One region of the Alteromonas sp. W12 genome, then DNA from elsewhere that is predicted to be linked to it. Evidence: predicted binding sites of a transcription regulator. Region 1 holds the regulator's gene; the other holds the start of a gene.

Region 1 (7,924 bases):
AGAAGCCCAGCAGTCTTCTCATGAACCAGTTCGTCAGAACGCTTTCCCAGAGCATCAAGCGTCGAGTATGGATGATACCGCTGTGACGCAGTCAGCGGAGCTTGCGCAAATCAAGGAAGAGCTAGCGTCTCTTCGCGATGTATTGCAATATCAAGTGGCCGACTTGATGGAAGCTAAAAACAAACGTCAAAAACCTGTTCATCAATATCTAATCACCCGTTTAACCGATATGGGGTTAAGCAACGCGTTAGCGAAACAGCTTATTAGCTATACGCCGTCACATTACAACGAACGAGATGCATGGGTATATCTTCTTAACCTATTGGCTAATCGCATAAATGTGACAGGAAACGATATACTTAGCGCACAAGGTGCTGTTGCATTAGTAGGACCAACAGGTACCGGTAAAACAACTACCGTTGCGAAACTTGCTGCCCGCTATGCGCAAAAATACGGTGCAGAGTCGGTTGCGATGATTACCATCGATACGTATAGAATTGCCGCCTATGAGCAGCTAGCGACATACGGAAAGATTATTGGCTGCACGGTGAGAAAAGCGCAGACTAGTGAAGAACTTGCGGATTTATTATTCCAACTTCGTCATAAGCGACTAGTATTGATTGATACGGCTGGATTTAGTCAAAGAGACAGTCGATTAATTAAACAAATTAAGCAGTTTGATAACGGACAAATGCCAAATGTTAAAAAATATTTGGTAGCGCAAGCAAATACGCAATATCCTGCTTTGCAGAGAATCATTCAAGCGTATGATGATATTGAACTAAGTGGCTGTATTTTCACAAAGTTAGATGAGTGCTACTCTTTAGGAGAGGTGCTTAGTGCAGCGGTTGAATACCAATTACCGGTTAGTTATGTCACCGATGGTCAAAAAGTACCTGAAGACATTAAGATTGCAGAAGCGAAATCTTTGGTTTCCGCTGCTGCAAAGCTTTATAAAAAGTACGGTTTGAATCATACTAGTGGTAACAACGCAATTAAAACAGCATAAGCAGTATGATTGACGACCAAGCGAGTAGCTTAAGAAAAATGAAGCAATCACGGTTAATCAAAGTAATCGCCGTCACCGGTGGCAAAGGTGGCGTAGGTAAAACAAACATTACATTGAACACCGCTATCGCCATGGCGAAGCAAGGTAAACGTGTAATGGTTCTCGATGCGGACCTCGGTCTTGCTAACGTAGACGTTATGTTAGGTTTGCGTGTTGAGAAAAACTTATCCCACGTGCTTTCCGGCGAATGTACACTTGATGAAGTACTAGTGACCGGTCCGCACGGAATAAAGATTGCCCCTGCCACATCAGGCACGCAGTCGATGGCAGAATTGTCGCCAACGCAACACGCTGGCCTAATTCGTGCCTTTAGTGAGCTGCGCTCGCAGATTGACGTGCTTATCGTTGATACAGCGGCAGGTATTTCAGACATGGTGTTGAGCTTTTCAAAAGCCTCACAAGACATCATGGTCGTTGTGTGTGACGAGCCTACCTCATTGACAGATGCGTATGCATTGATAAAAATTCTGAATAGAGAGCACGGTGTTTTCCGCTTCAAAGTTGTGGCTAATATGGTGCGCGACGTGCGAGAAGGCCAAGAGTTATTTAGTAAATTAAGCAAAGTGACAGGGCGTTTTTTAGATGTTGCACTAGAATTAGTGGCGACAGTACCGTTTGACGAGAACATTCGTAAAGCAGTGCGTAAACAAACAGCCATTGTCGATGCTTACCCAGGTTCACCTGCAGCCGTTGCAATAACACAGTTGGCGAGTAAAGCCTTAACATGGCCTATTCCAGCGCAGCCAGGTGGCCATTTAGAGTTCTTTATTGAACAGTTAGTTGCAGAAAAAGCCGTAGGAAGTCAGCGTTGAACAGCAAGGCAGCCGCTTATCAACAACAAACCGATAAAGCGCAGTTAGTCGAAAGACATGCGCCATTGGTTAAGCGTATAGCGCATCACTTGATAGCGCGATTGCCGGCTAGTGTTCTCGTAGACGATTTAATTCAATCAGGCATGATTGGATTATTAGAAGCCGCACGAAACTTTGATGGTTCAAAAGGAGCCAGCTTTGAAACGTTTGCCGGTATTCGCATTCGCGGTGCTATGCTAGATGAAATTCGCAAAGGGGATTGGACACCGCGTTCAGTCCACCGAAATGGCCGAGCGATCACTGAAGCAATTTCGCAAGTAGAAAGCGAAACAGGCCGCGATGCTAGAGATTCTGATATTGCTGATAAGCTTAATGTAAGCTTGCAGGACTATCACCAAATGCTTAATGAAGTAAATGCCGGAAAGCTGGTAGGTATTGAAGATTTAGGTGTGTCAGAAGATGTTATTTCGACAGAGCAAAATCGAGGTAGCGACGCACCACTGGAAGATTTGATGCAAGGCGCTTTCCAAAAAGCGCTTGCCCATGCAATTACGACATTACCTGAAAGAGAAGCGATTGTACTTTCGCTGTATTATGATGAAGAGCTGAACCTAAGAGAAATTGGTGAGGTTCTTGATGTAAGTGAATCGAGAGTCAGTCAAATTCACAGTCAGGCCATGTTAAAACTCAAATCACGAATGAAGTCGTGGCAAGCTGACGAAGAATAGAAATTAATAACAATTAACCCCTCACTGGAGGCTATTTTGGACAAAAGCATGAAAATTCTCGTGGTCGATGATTTTTCTACCATGAGACGTATCATCAAAAACCTACTTAAAGATTTGGGTTTTTCCAACATCCAGGAAGCGGATGACGGAAGTACTGCATTGCCTATGTTGCAGCAAGGTGATTTCGATTTCGTAGTTACCGATTGGAACATGCCTGGAATGCAGGGTATTGACTTGCTTCGCGCGATTAGAGCCGATGACAAGCTCAAGCACCTACCAGTACTTATGGTTACTGCTGAAGCGAAGAAAGAGCAAATTGTTGCCGCCGCGCAAGCAGGTGTTAATGGCTACGTTGTTAAGCCGTTCACTGCAGCAACACTTAAAGAAAAATTAGATAAAATATTCGAACGTTTAGGTTGATCCAGACGCTCACCAGAGAAATGAGGTTTACTGGATGTCAACGAATGTAAACGTTCCAATTTCGTTGGAAGAAGCAAAACAGCTTGTCACCTACCTTGAAGAGGGTGACAACGCTTCAGCCAATGCCCTATTAGAAGCGGCCTCAATGAAAGAAAACGTTGAGTTATTTGCCGAAGTAGGGAAACTGACGCGTCAGCTTCATGACGCGCTGAATAATTTCCAAATAGACGACCGCATTAAAAATCTCGCGACCGATGATATTCCCGATGCACAATCCCGCCTAACCTACGTAATTGAAGAAACTGAAAAAGCTGCTAATACTACTATGGATGCCGTTGAAGCGAGTATGCCTATAGCTGAAATGCTGTCGGCGCGCATTGAAAAGGTTATGCCTGAGTGGAAGAAGCTGATGAATCGCCAGATAGAGTTGGGTGAATTCAAGGCTTTATGCGCAGACTTAGACGAATTGTTGGAAGAAGGTTCGGCACAGTCAGCTAAACTTACACAGTTACTTACAGAAGTATTGATGGCTCAAGGTTATCAAGACTTAACTGGTCAGGTTATTCGCCGCGTTATCGACTTGGTTAAAGAAGTGGAAGACAGCTTAGTTAACATGCTTACCATGTTTGGTGAACGCGACGGTGCAGAACAAACTAAACCATCCAGCGTTAAGGCCGATAAGGTTGATGGTGTAGAGGCAGAAGGCCCTATCATTGATGCCGATAAGCGCGACGACGTCGTGTCAGGCCAAGATGATGTAGATGATCTTCTGTCTAGCTTAGGTTTTTAGGGGAGCGGGCGCATGTCGTTTGATGTTGACGAGGATATATTACAGGACTTTCTAGTTGAGGCTGGAGAGATACTTGAACAATTACAAGAACAGCTCGTTGATCTTGAGAACAATCCTGAAGATGCGGATTTGCTGAATGCAATTTTCCGTGGTTATCACACAGTTAAAGGGGGAGCAGGGTTCCTGTCTCTTACCGAGTTAGTAGAAATTTGTCACGGAGCGGAAAACGTCTTTGACGTAATGCGTAACGGTCAACGAACACTAACCCCTGAACTGATGGATATTATTCTGCAAGCCACAGATGTGGTGGTTGAAATGTTTGAACGAGTGAAAGCTCGGGATCCATTAGAGCCAGCAGATGCACACCTAGTAGACTTATTACACAAACTAAGTCGCCCGGAATCTCCAGATGAGAATATTTTTGGTGAACAAAGCGCGCCGGCGTCAGAACCTGAGCCCGCGATTGAAGAGCCAGAATTAGTTGTTGAAGAGCCTACTGCACAGGCACCAAGTTCTGGTGATAGCGGCGGTATTGACGAAATCACTGAAGATGAGTTTGAAGCGCTGCTTGATGAGCTTCATGGCTCTGGGGCACCAGGACAGTCCTCAGCGGCTAAAAGCGAACCTGCAAAGGCTGCTGCACCAGCTGCCGCTAGTGATAACGACGATATTACCGACGAAGAATTTGAAGCGTTGCTCGATGATTTACACGGCAAAGGCAAGTTTGGTGGTGAAGAAGCTGCGCCAACGGCAAATACACCAGCTCCAGCACCAGTTACGCCGAGTGCAGCTGGTGATGAAGAAATCACCGATGACGAATTTGAAGCACTGCTTGACCAACTGCATGGCTCAGGGCAAGGGCCTACCAAGCAAGGAGCCGTTTCAAAGGCGCCAGAGCCTCCTGTAGATAAGGCAGCAACAGAAGCGGTTCAAAAAGCGAAACAAGCAGCGCCAGCTGCGCCAAAAGCGACGCCTGCTCCTAGCGCCGCAGCGCCAGCTAAAGCAAGCGCACCTGCTGCACCAAAAGCAGCGCCTAAAAAAGATGAGAAGAAGGCGGCACCAGCTGCGCCTCCTGCTGAGACTACAGTACGTGTAGATACCAAGCGCCTTGACCAAATTATGAACATGGTGGGTGAACTCGTACTAGTGAGAAACAGACTAATAAGCTTGGGTATCAACAGTAACGACGAAAGCATGTCCAAAGCCATTGCCAACTTAGATGTGGTAACGGGCGACTTGCAAGGTGCGGTAATGAAAACCCGCATGCAACCTATCAAGAAGGTGTTTGGTCGTTTCCCTCGCGTTGTTCGAGACCTCGCTAGAAGCTTGAAAAAAGAAATAACCCTTGAGCTTGTGGGTGAGGAAACTGATTTAGACAAAAACCTGGTTGAAGCACTGGCCGATCCACTTGTGCATTTGGTGAGAAACTCCGTCGACCATGGTATTGAAATGCCTGATGATCGTGCTGCAGCGGGTAAACCGCGCATGGGTACGGTTCAGCTATCGGCATCTCAAGAAGGCGATCATATTCTTCTAACCATCGAAGATGATGGTAAAGGAATGGATCCTGAAAAGCTTAAAGAAATTGCCATTAGTCGCGGTGTACTAGACGCAGACGCAGCTGCACGTATGTCGGATGTTGAAGCGTTTAACTTGATATTCGCGCCAGGGTTCTCAACCAAAACAGAAATTAGTGATATTTCTGGTCGCGGTGTGGGCATGGACGTGGTTAAGACCAAAATTAACCAACTCAACGGCACCGTGAACATTGATTCACAGCTAGGAAAAGGCACGCGACTGGATATCAAAGTTCCGCTAACGCTAGCCATTCTTCCGACGCTAATGATTGTTGTAGGCAAACAAACCTTTGCGTTACCATTGGGTGCGGTGAACGAAATAATAAATATGGACATCAAAAAGACCAACACGGTCGATGGCCAGCTAACAATGATAGTTCGTTCAAAAGCAATTCCGTTGTTCTTCCTTGGTGAATGGTTGATTCGAGGTCCCAAAAACATCGATAGAGAAAAGGGACACGTTGTTGTAGTGCAAATTGGTACACAACAAGTAGGATTCGTAGTAGACGCGCTAATAGGCCAAGAAGAAGTGGTTATTAAACCGCTTGATGCATTATTGCAAGGCACGCCTGGTATGGCGGGAGCCACGATTACATCAGACGGTGGAATTGCACTAATTTTAGATATTCCGAGCCTGCTTAAACGGTATGCGCGTAAACCCATCAAGTAAGGCGATGAATTAACAGGAATAATAATCCATGGTCTTTAAAGTCCTTGTCGTGGACGACTCGACTTTTTATCGTCGTCGAGTAAAAGAAATACTCGATGGCGATAGGGAACTTGAAGTTGTTGGGGAAGCGAGAAATGGGCGCGATGCACTTGAAAAAGCAGAAGCGCTTAAGCCGGATGTGATAACGATGGATGTTGAAATGCCTGTCATGGACGGCATTTCAGCTGTAAAGGCCATAATGGACAAACGGCCTACACCTATTCTTATGTTTTCTTCGCTTACGCACCATGGTGCGCAAGCGACATTAGATGCGTTAGAAGCGGGCGCGCTCGATTTCTTACCGAAGAAATTTGAAGATATCGCGCAGGACAGAAAAGACGCATCGCGCTTGTTGTGTACAAAAGTACGCTTAATAGCGCGTCGTGGTATTGGTCTTAAGCGTCCGTCGTTTCGCTCTACAGAGGCAAGAAAGCTTCCTGATAATGCGCCAAAGCAGGCGTTCTTTAAAACATCAGGGTTGCTATCAGGGCATAAAGACGCAGCCAAACAGCCAACCGTTTCGTCTGTAAGAGCGACGGGAAAGCACTACAAGTGTTTGGCAATTGGGGCTTCTACAGGCGGGCCTGTGGCGCTTCAAAAGGTGCTGTCTCCTTTACCTGCAGAGTTTCCATACCCCATTTTGCTTGTACAACACATGCCTGGAACATTTACTACGGCATTTGCACAGCGTTTAGACACAAACTGTAAGATTAGAGTAAAAGAAGCCGAGCACGGCGACATTTTAAAACCAGGTCATGCGTATCTTGCTCCCGGTGGGAAGCAAATGTTGCTAGAAACCATAGGTGCGAATAAACGCATTGCCATTGTTGATGCAAGTGCGAGTGACAAGGTGAATTATAAGCCCAGTGTTGATCTCACTTTCAGTTCTCTGGCTAAAGCTTATGGTGGGGATGTATTAGGAATTATATTAACGGGTATGGGGGCTGACGGCAGAGAAGGATGCCGAATGCTCAAGGAAAAAGGCGCAACGATTTGGGCTCAAGACCAAGATTCCTGTGTTGTGTATGGTATGCCTCAAGCTGTAGCCGTTGCCAATATATCCAGTAAAAATATAAACATTGATGATATGAGCAGTTGCGTTCAAACCGAAATGCGATAGCAGTTTGAACAGTAATGGAACAGCAAATATGAAAGTGTGGACAGTAGCGAATCAGAAAGGTGGTGTAGGAAAGACTACCACTACGGTGAGCCTTGGCGGCTTGCTTGCACAGCAAGGCAAGCGAGTGCTCATGATTGATACTGATCCACATGCATCGCTGAGTTATTACTTCGGTATCGATGCAGAAGCGTCAAGTCATTCAGTTTACGATATTTTTATTAAGTCTAATGACATTACGGCCGATAATGTTATGGATTGTCTGTGCCCGACAAAGTTAGACAACTTATATGTGCTTCCTGCAACAATGGCGCTCGCGACCTTAGATAGAACGATGGGTAGCGAACAAGGTATGGGCTTAGTCCTAAAAAAAGCGTTGGCAAAAATCGCAGGAGAATTTGATGTTGCTATCATCGATTGCCCTCCAGTGCTTGGGGTGCTGATGGTTAACGCTCTTGCAGCGTGTGACAAGGTTATCGTGCCTACCCAAACGGAATATCTGGCGCTTAAAGGGCTAGACAGAATGATTCGTACCATGGAAATCATGGGACGTTCGTTGGACAAATCCTTTGATACTGTGATTATTCCAACTATGTTTGATAAGCGCACTAACGCGGCGCTTGCATCGCGAAAGCGCTTAATGAATGACTATGGTGAGCGCGTGTGGGAAGGGGTTATTCCCGTCGACACGCACTTCAGGGA
Region 2 (7,924 bases), 420 kb from region 1:
TCTGGAATATCGTTACAATTTATTTTCAAAGGCATCGGGTCATCTGGTACCCAAAGAAGCATGCTTCAAGACGGTATGTTTGGCTATCGTCAGCCTTATAGTTTAAATTAACCCGCAGTTGAGCGCTTTACAGCGCTTAAATGCAATCAACCAATAATAAAAGAGTGTGTATGAAGTTCATTATCCGTGCATTGATGTTAGGTGCCCTACTCTCGTTTAACAGTGTTGCGCAAGAGGTCATGCTTGACCGCGTGGCTGTAATTGTTGACCAAGGCGTAATACTTGAAAGTGAAATCGATGCGCTAATACAAGACGTTAAACGCAACGCAGAAGCGAATAATCAACAACTACCGTCAGATCGTGCGCTTCGTACACAGGCTATTGAGCGCTTAATCTCAAAAAGTCTTCAACTACAAATGGCAGAGCGTATGGGTATTCGTATCAGCGACCCACAGCTAGAGCAAACCATTAGTAATATTGCAGCGAATCAAAATGCAACAATTGAAGAGCTACGTACTCAGTTGGCAGCAGAAGGTATTGCATACGATGATTACCGCGAAGACATCCGCGAAGAAGTTATCATGGGTGAAGTTCGCCGCGCTAACGTACGTCGCCGTGTCTATATTACACCTCAAGAAATCGACACCTTGATTGACCTAATGGAGCAACAAGGTGCTGAGCAAGCTGAATACCGCTTAGGTCACATTCTTATTGGTTTCCCGCCAGAGCCTACAGATGAAGATATTCAATCGGCGCGTGAACGTGCTGACAAAGTCATTTCACTATTAGAGTCAGGCTCTGATTTTGCTAAAATCGCCATTGCGTCATCATCAGGTAACGAAGCGCTCGAAGGCGGTGACATGGGCTGGCTTAACATTAACGCCATGCCGACGCTTTTTGCTGAAGCTATCCAGAACAAAGACAAAGATGCTCTTGTTGGTCCTATTCGAAGCGGTGCAGGCTTTCATATCCTAAAAGTACTAGATACGCGCGGTATTGAGAAAGTCACGGTAGAAGAAGTAAACTCTCGCCACATTCTTGTTAAGCCTTCAATCATTCTTAGTGAGGACAAAGCTAAGGCCATGCTAAACCGCTTCAAAGAAGAGGTGAAAAATGGTGAAGCTGATTTTGCAGAGCTAGCTAAAGAGCATTCAGAAGATCCTGGTTCAGCACTTCGCGGTGGCGAGCTAGGCTGGTCGGATCCAAATAACTACGTGCCTGAGTTTAAAGACGCACTTGCACAGCTTCAGCCGGGAGAATTTAGTGATCCTGTGCGTACTGTTCACGGCTGGCATTTAATTCAGCTTATTGAACGTCGTATTGACGACGCTACCGATAAGCGCAAAGAAGATAAAGCTTACCAGCTTATCTTCAACCGTAAATTTTCAGAGGAAACCGAGAACTGGTTACGTGAGATGCGTGATGCCGCTTACGTAGAAGTTGTCGACTCGTAACAATAAGTTATTCATGAGTACACCAATTAAAATAGCAATAACGCCGGGAGAACCGGCAGGTATCGGGCCAGATTTGATCATAAAACTGGCCCAGGAAACATGGCAAGCTCAGCTTGTCGTGTTTGCCGATGGCGAAATGCTCACAGCACGAGCAAGCGCCTTGGGGCTGCCATTAACGCTAATCGATTACGATGCCACTAACCCGCAAATTCAAGATGCGGGTTCGTTGTTTATAAAGCAAATAGATAAATCCGTTGACGTTACGCCAGGCGAGCTTGATAGCGAAAACGGGTTATACGTAGTAGAAACTCTGCGTCAAGCGTGTCAGGCAAATATGAATGGCGACTTCGACGCCGTCGTTACCGGCCCCGTACACAAAGGCATTATCAACAAAGCAGGGGTATCATTCAGCGGTCATACTGAGTTTTTTGCGTATCAGTCCAATACCATTGATGTGGTTATGCTTCTGGCAACTGAAGGTCTTAATGTAGCGCTTGCCACCACGCATATTCCCCTTGAGTATGTAGCGAAAGCTATCACCCGAGAGCGTCTTCATAAGGTCATTCATATCATCAACACCGACCTTAAATTGAAGTTTGGCGTTAAAGAACCTCATATTTATGTGTGTGGCTTGAACCCTCACGCGGGTGAAGATGGTCACATTGGCACTGAAGAAATTCATACCATCATTCCGGCGCTTAACGAACTAAGAGAAGAAGGCTTAAATATCACAGGCCCTCTACCTGCAGACACCATATTTCAACCCAAATATCTGGAAAATGCTGACGTAGTGCTGGCTATGTATCACGACCAAGGCTTACCCGTGCTAAAATATAAGGGTTTTGGGGCTTCAGTGAATATCACGCTAGGGTTACCTTTCGTTCGTACATCGGTAGATCACGGTACTGCATTAGACTTAGCAGGAACAGGTGAAGCCGACGCCGGTAGTTTCAGAAAAGCATTGGAAAAAGCCATCGAGCTTGCACATCATCAACAATGAGTAAAACACACTTAGGCCATACGGCCAGAAAGCGATTCGGACAAAACTTCCTTCACGATGATTACGTGATAGGCAAGATTGTTGCGGCCATCGCGCCAAAAAATGAACAAAACCTGGTAGAAATTGGACCCGGTTTAGGCGCATTAACAGATCCTGTTTGTGAAGAAGTAGATGCACTCACAGTCATTGAGCTAGACAGAGATCTTGCTAAGCGATTGAGACACCATCCATTTAACGGCAATAAGCTTACGGTTATTGAACAAGATGCAATGACCATGGACTTTGGCGCCCTTTCTAAAGAAATGCCAGTCAAAGACAAAAAGCTTCGCGTATTTGGTAACTTGCCCTACAACATTTCGACACCACTAATGTTTCACCTTTTTGATCATGCTCACTGCATAGAAGATATGCATTTTATGCTTCAAAAAGAAGTGGTAAACCGCTTGGCAGCAGGACCAGGTTCTAAGAATTACGGCAGGCTTTCCGTTATGGCGCAGTATTACTGCCACGTCATTCCGGTACTCAATGTTCCGCCGGGTGCCTTTAAGCCACCCCCGAAGGTTGATTCTGCAGTAGTGAAGCTAGTGCCGCATCAGGCTCCGCCAGTAGACGTTGAGTCTGTAAATACGCTTGAGCGCGTCTGTGCACAAGCGTTCAACCAGCGCCGAAAAACCATTCGCAACTCGCTGAAAGACAGTTTAAGTGAAGAGGAGATCCGTGAGCTAGGTATCGATCCTACCTCTCGCGCAGAAGTATTATCACTTAACGATTTTGCCACAATAGCCAACGCTGTGTCGGCAAAAGAGCACCAACAAGAGCAGTAAGTTCTCTATGGATGTACTTGATATTAAGGTGCGGGTGAAAACCCGTCACCTTCCCGACCACCTTCCGTCAGATTCAAAGCAATTTGCCTTCGCGTACCACATTACGATTGAGAACAATAGCGACCATACGGTGCAATTACTCAGTCGCTACTGGAAAATTACCGATGCAAATGGCAAAACATCAGAAGTTGAAGGTGATGGGGTTGTAGGCAAGCAACCTATCATGAAAGCGGGCGAGCATTTTGACTATACCAGTGGCGCTGTCATTGACACACCGGTTGGGAATATGGAAGGCTACTATGTAATGGAATTAGAGAGCGGCGAGCGTTTTCGCGTTCCTATCGACGTTTTCCGATTAGCCATTCCAAGTATTCTTCATTAAGGTTTCTATGTCGCAAGGTAACACGTACGTCATTGGTGATATACAAGGCTGTTACGATGGTCTTCGTCGCGCGTTAGATAAAGTAAAATTCGACGAAGAAAACGATACGCTACTCGCAGTAGGTGATTTAGTTGCTCGAGGAGAAGATTCTTTGAGCACATTGCGCTTTTTAAAGTCTCTCGGCAGCCAGTTTAGCAGTGTTTTAGGAAACCACGACCTTCACTTACTTGCCGTTGTAAACGGCATCCGCAAAGCAAAAAAATCCGACAAATTAGAGCCTCTACTTAATGCTTCAGACTTGACCGAACTTATTGACTGGTTGCGTCAGTTCCCGTTGGCAATGAAGTTAGATGAGCAATCAGTAATGGTGCATGCTGGACTCTATCCTAAATGGTCTATCGATGAGTGCGTTTCACTTAGTGACGAAGTTAGCAACATCCTAAAATCCGACAATTACGCTGCTTTTCTTTCAGAAATGTATGGTAATAAACCCAACAACTGGTCAGATAAACTTAAGGGTGATGAGCGACTGCGTTTTATTGTGAATGCGTGTACGCGCATGCGTTTTGTTCATACCGATGGCACACTCGATTTTGATAACAAATCTCATCCCAGCGCAGTATCCCACAGCACCAGTAGCACGTTAAAACCATGGTTTGAAGTAGAGAATAAAAAGCTCAGTGACGATCAACGAGTGGTATTTGGGCATTGGGCAGCTCTGTCGGGCCAAACAAACAGTCATCAATTTATCGGCTTAGATACAGGCTATGTTTGGGGGCAAAGCATGACTTTGCTAAACCTGAACTCCGCTTCGCTTGTGAGTGTTTCTGCCTAAAACCAGAGTTTACTGGCTCCGCAATTATCCAATTCGCACATGTTTACGTGTATAATTTTACGCACCAACTGGTATTACCAGTTAAACTTTCTACACTTAAGTGCTAAATAAAATAAACATTAAGTTATTGTAGCCGATACACTTACTTACGATAGTAACGATAATGTCTCATTATCTACTCAGTAATTGAGCAAACTAGCTTCTTTAATCGCTATATTTTGTTTGCTGAGACGGGTAATATCGTTAGGGATAAAAATAAAAAACACTCATCCAGGAGTTCCGATGAAAATAACGGTAGCCACACGCGTAATCGGGGGATTTGTAGCGATTAGCGCACTTCTGATCGTCATTAGTGTTGTTTCACTTTATAACCTCAACTCAATAGGCTCAGCAACGGAAGAAGTAAATGACGTTGCATTACCCACAGTAGCAGGCAGCAATGCACTTAAAGCCAGCTTTCTCAATATGGGCCGACTTACCTTCGAGAGCTACATCGAAGAAAATCTAAATGGCTTAAAAGACAAACGAGCGTCTTTTAACTCTGCCAAAGACACCTTTGAGAGTGAATATAAGAAACTGGCGCAGGCCGTTAATAACGAGCCTGAACTTAAGAGCACGCTGAATACTGTACGTGAGTCATATGAAGCATATATCACCAATGTTGAAGCGATGTACAAAAATCACCAAATGTATCTTGATATACGCAACACAATTCAAGACAGACTGGGTGACGCCGAAGACAACGCAGACGATGCATCTACCTACCTTCTAGATTTCTCAGACTTAGATGCTGTTCAGCGCGACTCTAACCTACGACGTGCGGCAGAAATCGGCGGCCAACTTGAGACCTCGCTGCTTTCTTTGCTCACGGTTTCATACGAGTACATTAAAACAGAGACACTTGTTCGTTCGCAGACGCTAGGCAACGAAGTTGATTTGGTTGTCGAGAAAGTGGTCACGCAATTAAGCGACATGATGCAAACTGCGGGCGGTCGCGATGATTCTGGTACTCTTGATGACATTAACGACTTGGTTAACAACGCAATCAATGCGATTAAAGCTAACGATGGCGTGGTTCAGCTTCATGTTGATCGTCTAGAGCGTAGAAATGATGCTGAAAAAGCGCTTAACGCTTCAGACTCAAATATCGCGCAAGCGGTTGTCGCTCTTGAAAACCTGCTCAACCTTGCAGACAAGAAAGCGACACATGTAGAAAATCAGGTTAATGGCGCGATTGCGACAGGCAACACGTTCGTTATTGTGGTCGTTATCATCTCGATTGCAGTAGCAGCATTCATTGGCTACGTGACCGTTCGCGCAATCACTCGTCCGCTTTATCGTGTAAATGAACTTCTGACGGTGGCTTCATCGGGTGACCTTACTCACCGTCTAGACGATTCGGCGCAAGACGAATTTGGTCTTTTAGCCCGAAACTGCAATACGCTAATTGGAAACCTGAAGGAGCTCATTACAGCCATTAACGTTCGTGCTGAACAGCTGGCAGCCGCCTCAGAACAAACGTCTGCAGTGACGGCGCAAACGACGCATTCAATTCAGGATCAGAAATCACAAATTGGCCAAGTAGCAACAGCAACCACAGAAATGCACTCTACGTCGCAGCTGGTTGTGCAAAACGCTGAAGATACACTAAGTCAAATTCGCCATGCGGATGCTGAGGCTGAGAACGTGCGCCAAATCTCACTAGAGAATAAGAACACCATTGAGATCTTATCTCGTGACGTTCAAGAAGCGGCAGACGTTATCAATAAGCTTCATCAAGACAGCGCAAGTATTGGTGGCATCTTAGACGTTATCCGTGGTGTTGCAGATCAAACCAACCTGCTCGCCTTGAATGCTGCTATTGAGGCAGCGCGTGCTGGTGAACAAGGTCGAGGCTTTGCGGTTGTTGCTGATGAAGTAAGAACCCTCGCCAGCCGAACTCAAGAATCGACACAAGAAATCAACGCAATGATTGAAGTGCTTCAAGCGGGTGCTGAAAAAGCGGTATCGGTGATGAATCAAGGTAAAGAGCAAACTGCGGCGTGTGTGGCACAAACTGAAAAGGCTACACAGGCATTGGATATCATCTCTGACGCCGTTCACAAAGCCCATGACGTGAGCTCTCAAATTGAGCAGTCTGCCCGTGAACAGAATACGGTATCACAAGAGATCAGCGAAAAGCTTGAAACTATTGTGGGTATCGCTGAAGAGACGACAGCTGGAGCACAGCAAACGTCTGAGTCTAGCCATGAAGTGGCTCGACTTGCTGAAGAGTTACAACAGTCTATCAGACAGTTTAAAGTGTAACGCTTTTTACAAATCTGTTTTAAGAAGGGGCTTTTAGCCCCTTTTTTGTGTCCGACAATTAATCTGGCACACTTTAGGAATGCATAGATAGTTACTTTAGAACAGTTTAACTGAGCATTAATCGGCTTTAATTCGTATAAGGACTATTCGTAACAAACCACTAAAAAAGAATGATATTTTCCCGTTTTCGCTTGCCTCTTTTCATTACTACTTTATTGGCGTCAACAATGATCCAGGCTGAGCCATCATATTACAAAGATACAGAAACCCTTCCCTATTCCATTATCGAGACCCTTGATGAAGATATTGAAGTGAGGCATTACAATGAAGCGTTAGGCGTAATGTCTAGTGGGAATGAAGATAACGGAGCATTTCAACTACTCGTTAATTATATCTCTGGTGAGAATACATCCAGTAGCAATGTGTCAATGACGTCCCCCGTAGAAGTTGGAAAGCGCTCTCAAGAAATTGCAATGACCTCTCCTGTCGAAGTCTCATCTTCAGAAACAATGATGTTTTTCTTGCCCAGCAAATATGACATTAAAAGCGCTCCTGTGCCTACGCACAAAGATGTATCGCTGGTTACTGTACCAGCGAGAACGGTAGCCGCTATTCGTTATTCAGGTTTCAACAAGGACAGCGATAAGAAGCAGTATACGAATAAACTGCTTAAAGCCCTTAGGGACAATAATATTGAGCTTGATGGTGAACCTAGCTATATGGGCTACGACTCGCCTTTCACCCTACCGTGGAATAAACGTCACGAAATCATTGTACCGGTCGACATTTTGAAATCATCTACAAACTGATGTGAAATAAAAACGGCCGCCTTTAAGGCGACCGTTTTTTGGGGTCATTCAGCACATTAGGTGCTTATTCAAATAACGCCGTGTGAAGCTTGCGAACCACGTCGTCACTGTCGGTCTCGTTAACCAGGAACGATAGGTTGTGCGGGTTGGCGCCAAAGCAAATCATACGCAGGTTGAAATCTGAAACCGCAGCTAAAATCTTGCTAGAAACACCAACAGCTGTTTGCATGTTGTTACCTACAACCGTGACAAGGTCGTAACCTTTTTCTACTTTCACATCACAGATAGTTTCAAGTTCAGCAATGGTTTCTTT

The links. Region 1 encodes FliA, which starts transcription of late flagellar genes. Its sites were predicted from a motif close to CTAAAGNTNNNNNNNNNNNNGCCGATA; they were not measured.
Region 2: the regulator FliA is predicted to act here: its motif matches at 4,608-4,634, upstream of AWH61_RS00845 (HAMP domain-containing methyl-accepting chemotaxis protein).

The regions. Positions count from the first base shown of each region.
Region 1 covers NZ_LQXH01000001.1:628,999-636,922, forward strand. Annotated here, with positions in the region: gene flhF (flagellar biosynthesis GTPase FlhF) at 1-1,009, shown strand, start outside; gene AWH61_RS02555 (MinD/ParA family protein) at 1,015-1,881, shown strand; gene AWH61_RS02560 (RNA polymerase sigma factor FliA) at 1,878-2,609, shown strand; gene cheY (chemotaxis response regulator CheY) at 2,646-3,029, shown strand; gene AWH61_RS02570 (protein phosphatase CheZ) at 3,064-3,819, shown strand; gene AWH61_RS02575 (chemotaxis protein CheA) at 3,832-6,066, shown strand; gene AWH61_RS02580 (protein-glutamate methylesterase/protein-glutamine glutaminase) at 6,095-7,225, shown strand; gene AWH61_RS02585 (ParA family protein) at 7,254-7,924, shown strand, end outside.
Region 2 covers NZ_LQXH01000001.1:205,237-213,160, reverse strand. Annotated here, with positions in the region: gene lptD (LPS assembly protein LptD) at 1-111, shown strand, start outside; gene surA (peptidylprolyl isomerase SurA) at 141-1,454, shown strand; gene pdxA (4-hydroxythreonine-4-phosphate dehydrogenase PdxA) at 1,468-2,454, shown strand; gene rsmA (16S rRNA (adenine(1518)-N(6)/adenine(1519)-N(6))-dimethyltransferase RsmA) at 2,451-3,278, shown strand; gene apaG (Co2+/Mg2+ efflux facilitator ApaG/CorD) at 3,286-3,660, shown strand; gene AWH61_RS00850 (symmetrical bis(5'-nucleosyl)-tetraphosphatase) at 3,668-4,495, shown strand; gene AWH61_RS00845 (HAMP domain-containing methyl-accepting chemotaxis protein) at 4,778-6,802, shown strand; gene AWH61_RS00840 (SOUL family heme-binding protein) at 7,030-7,611, shown strand; gene lysC (lysine-sensitive aspartokinase 3) at 7,676-7,924, opposite strand, start outside.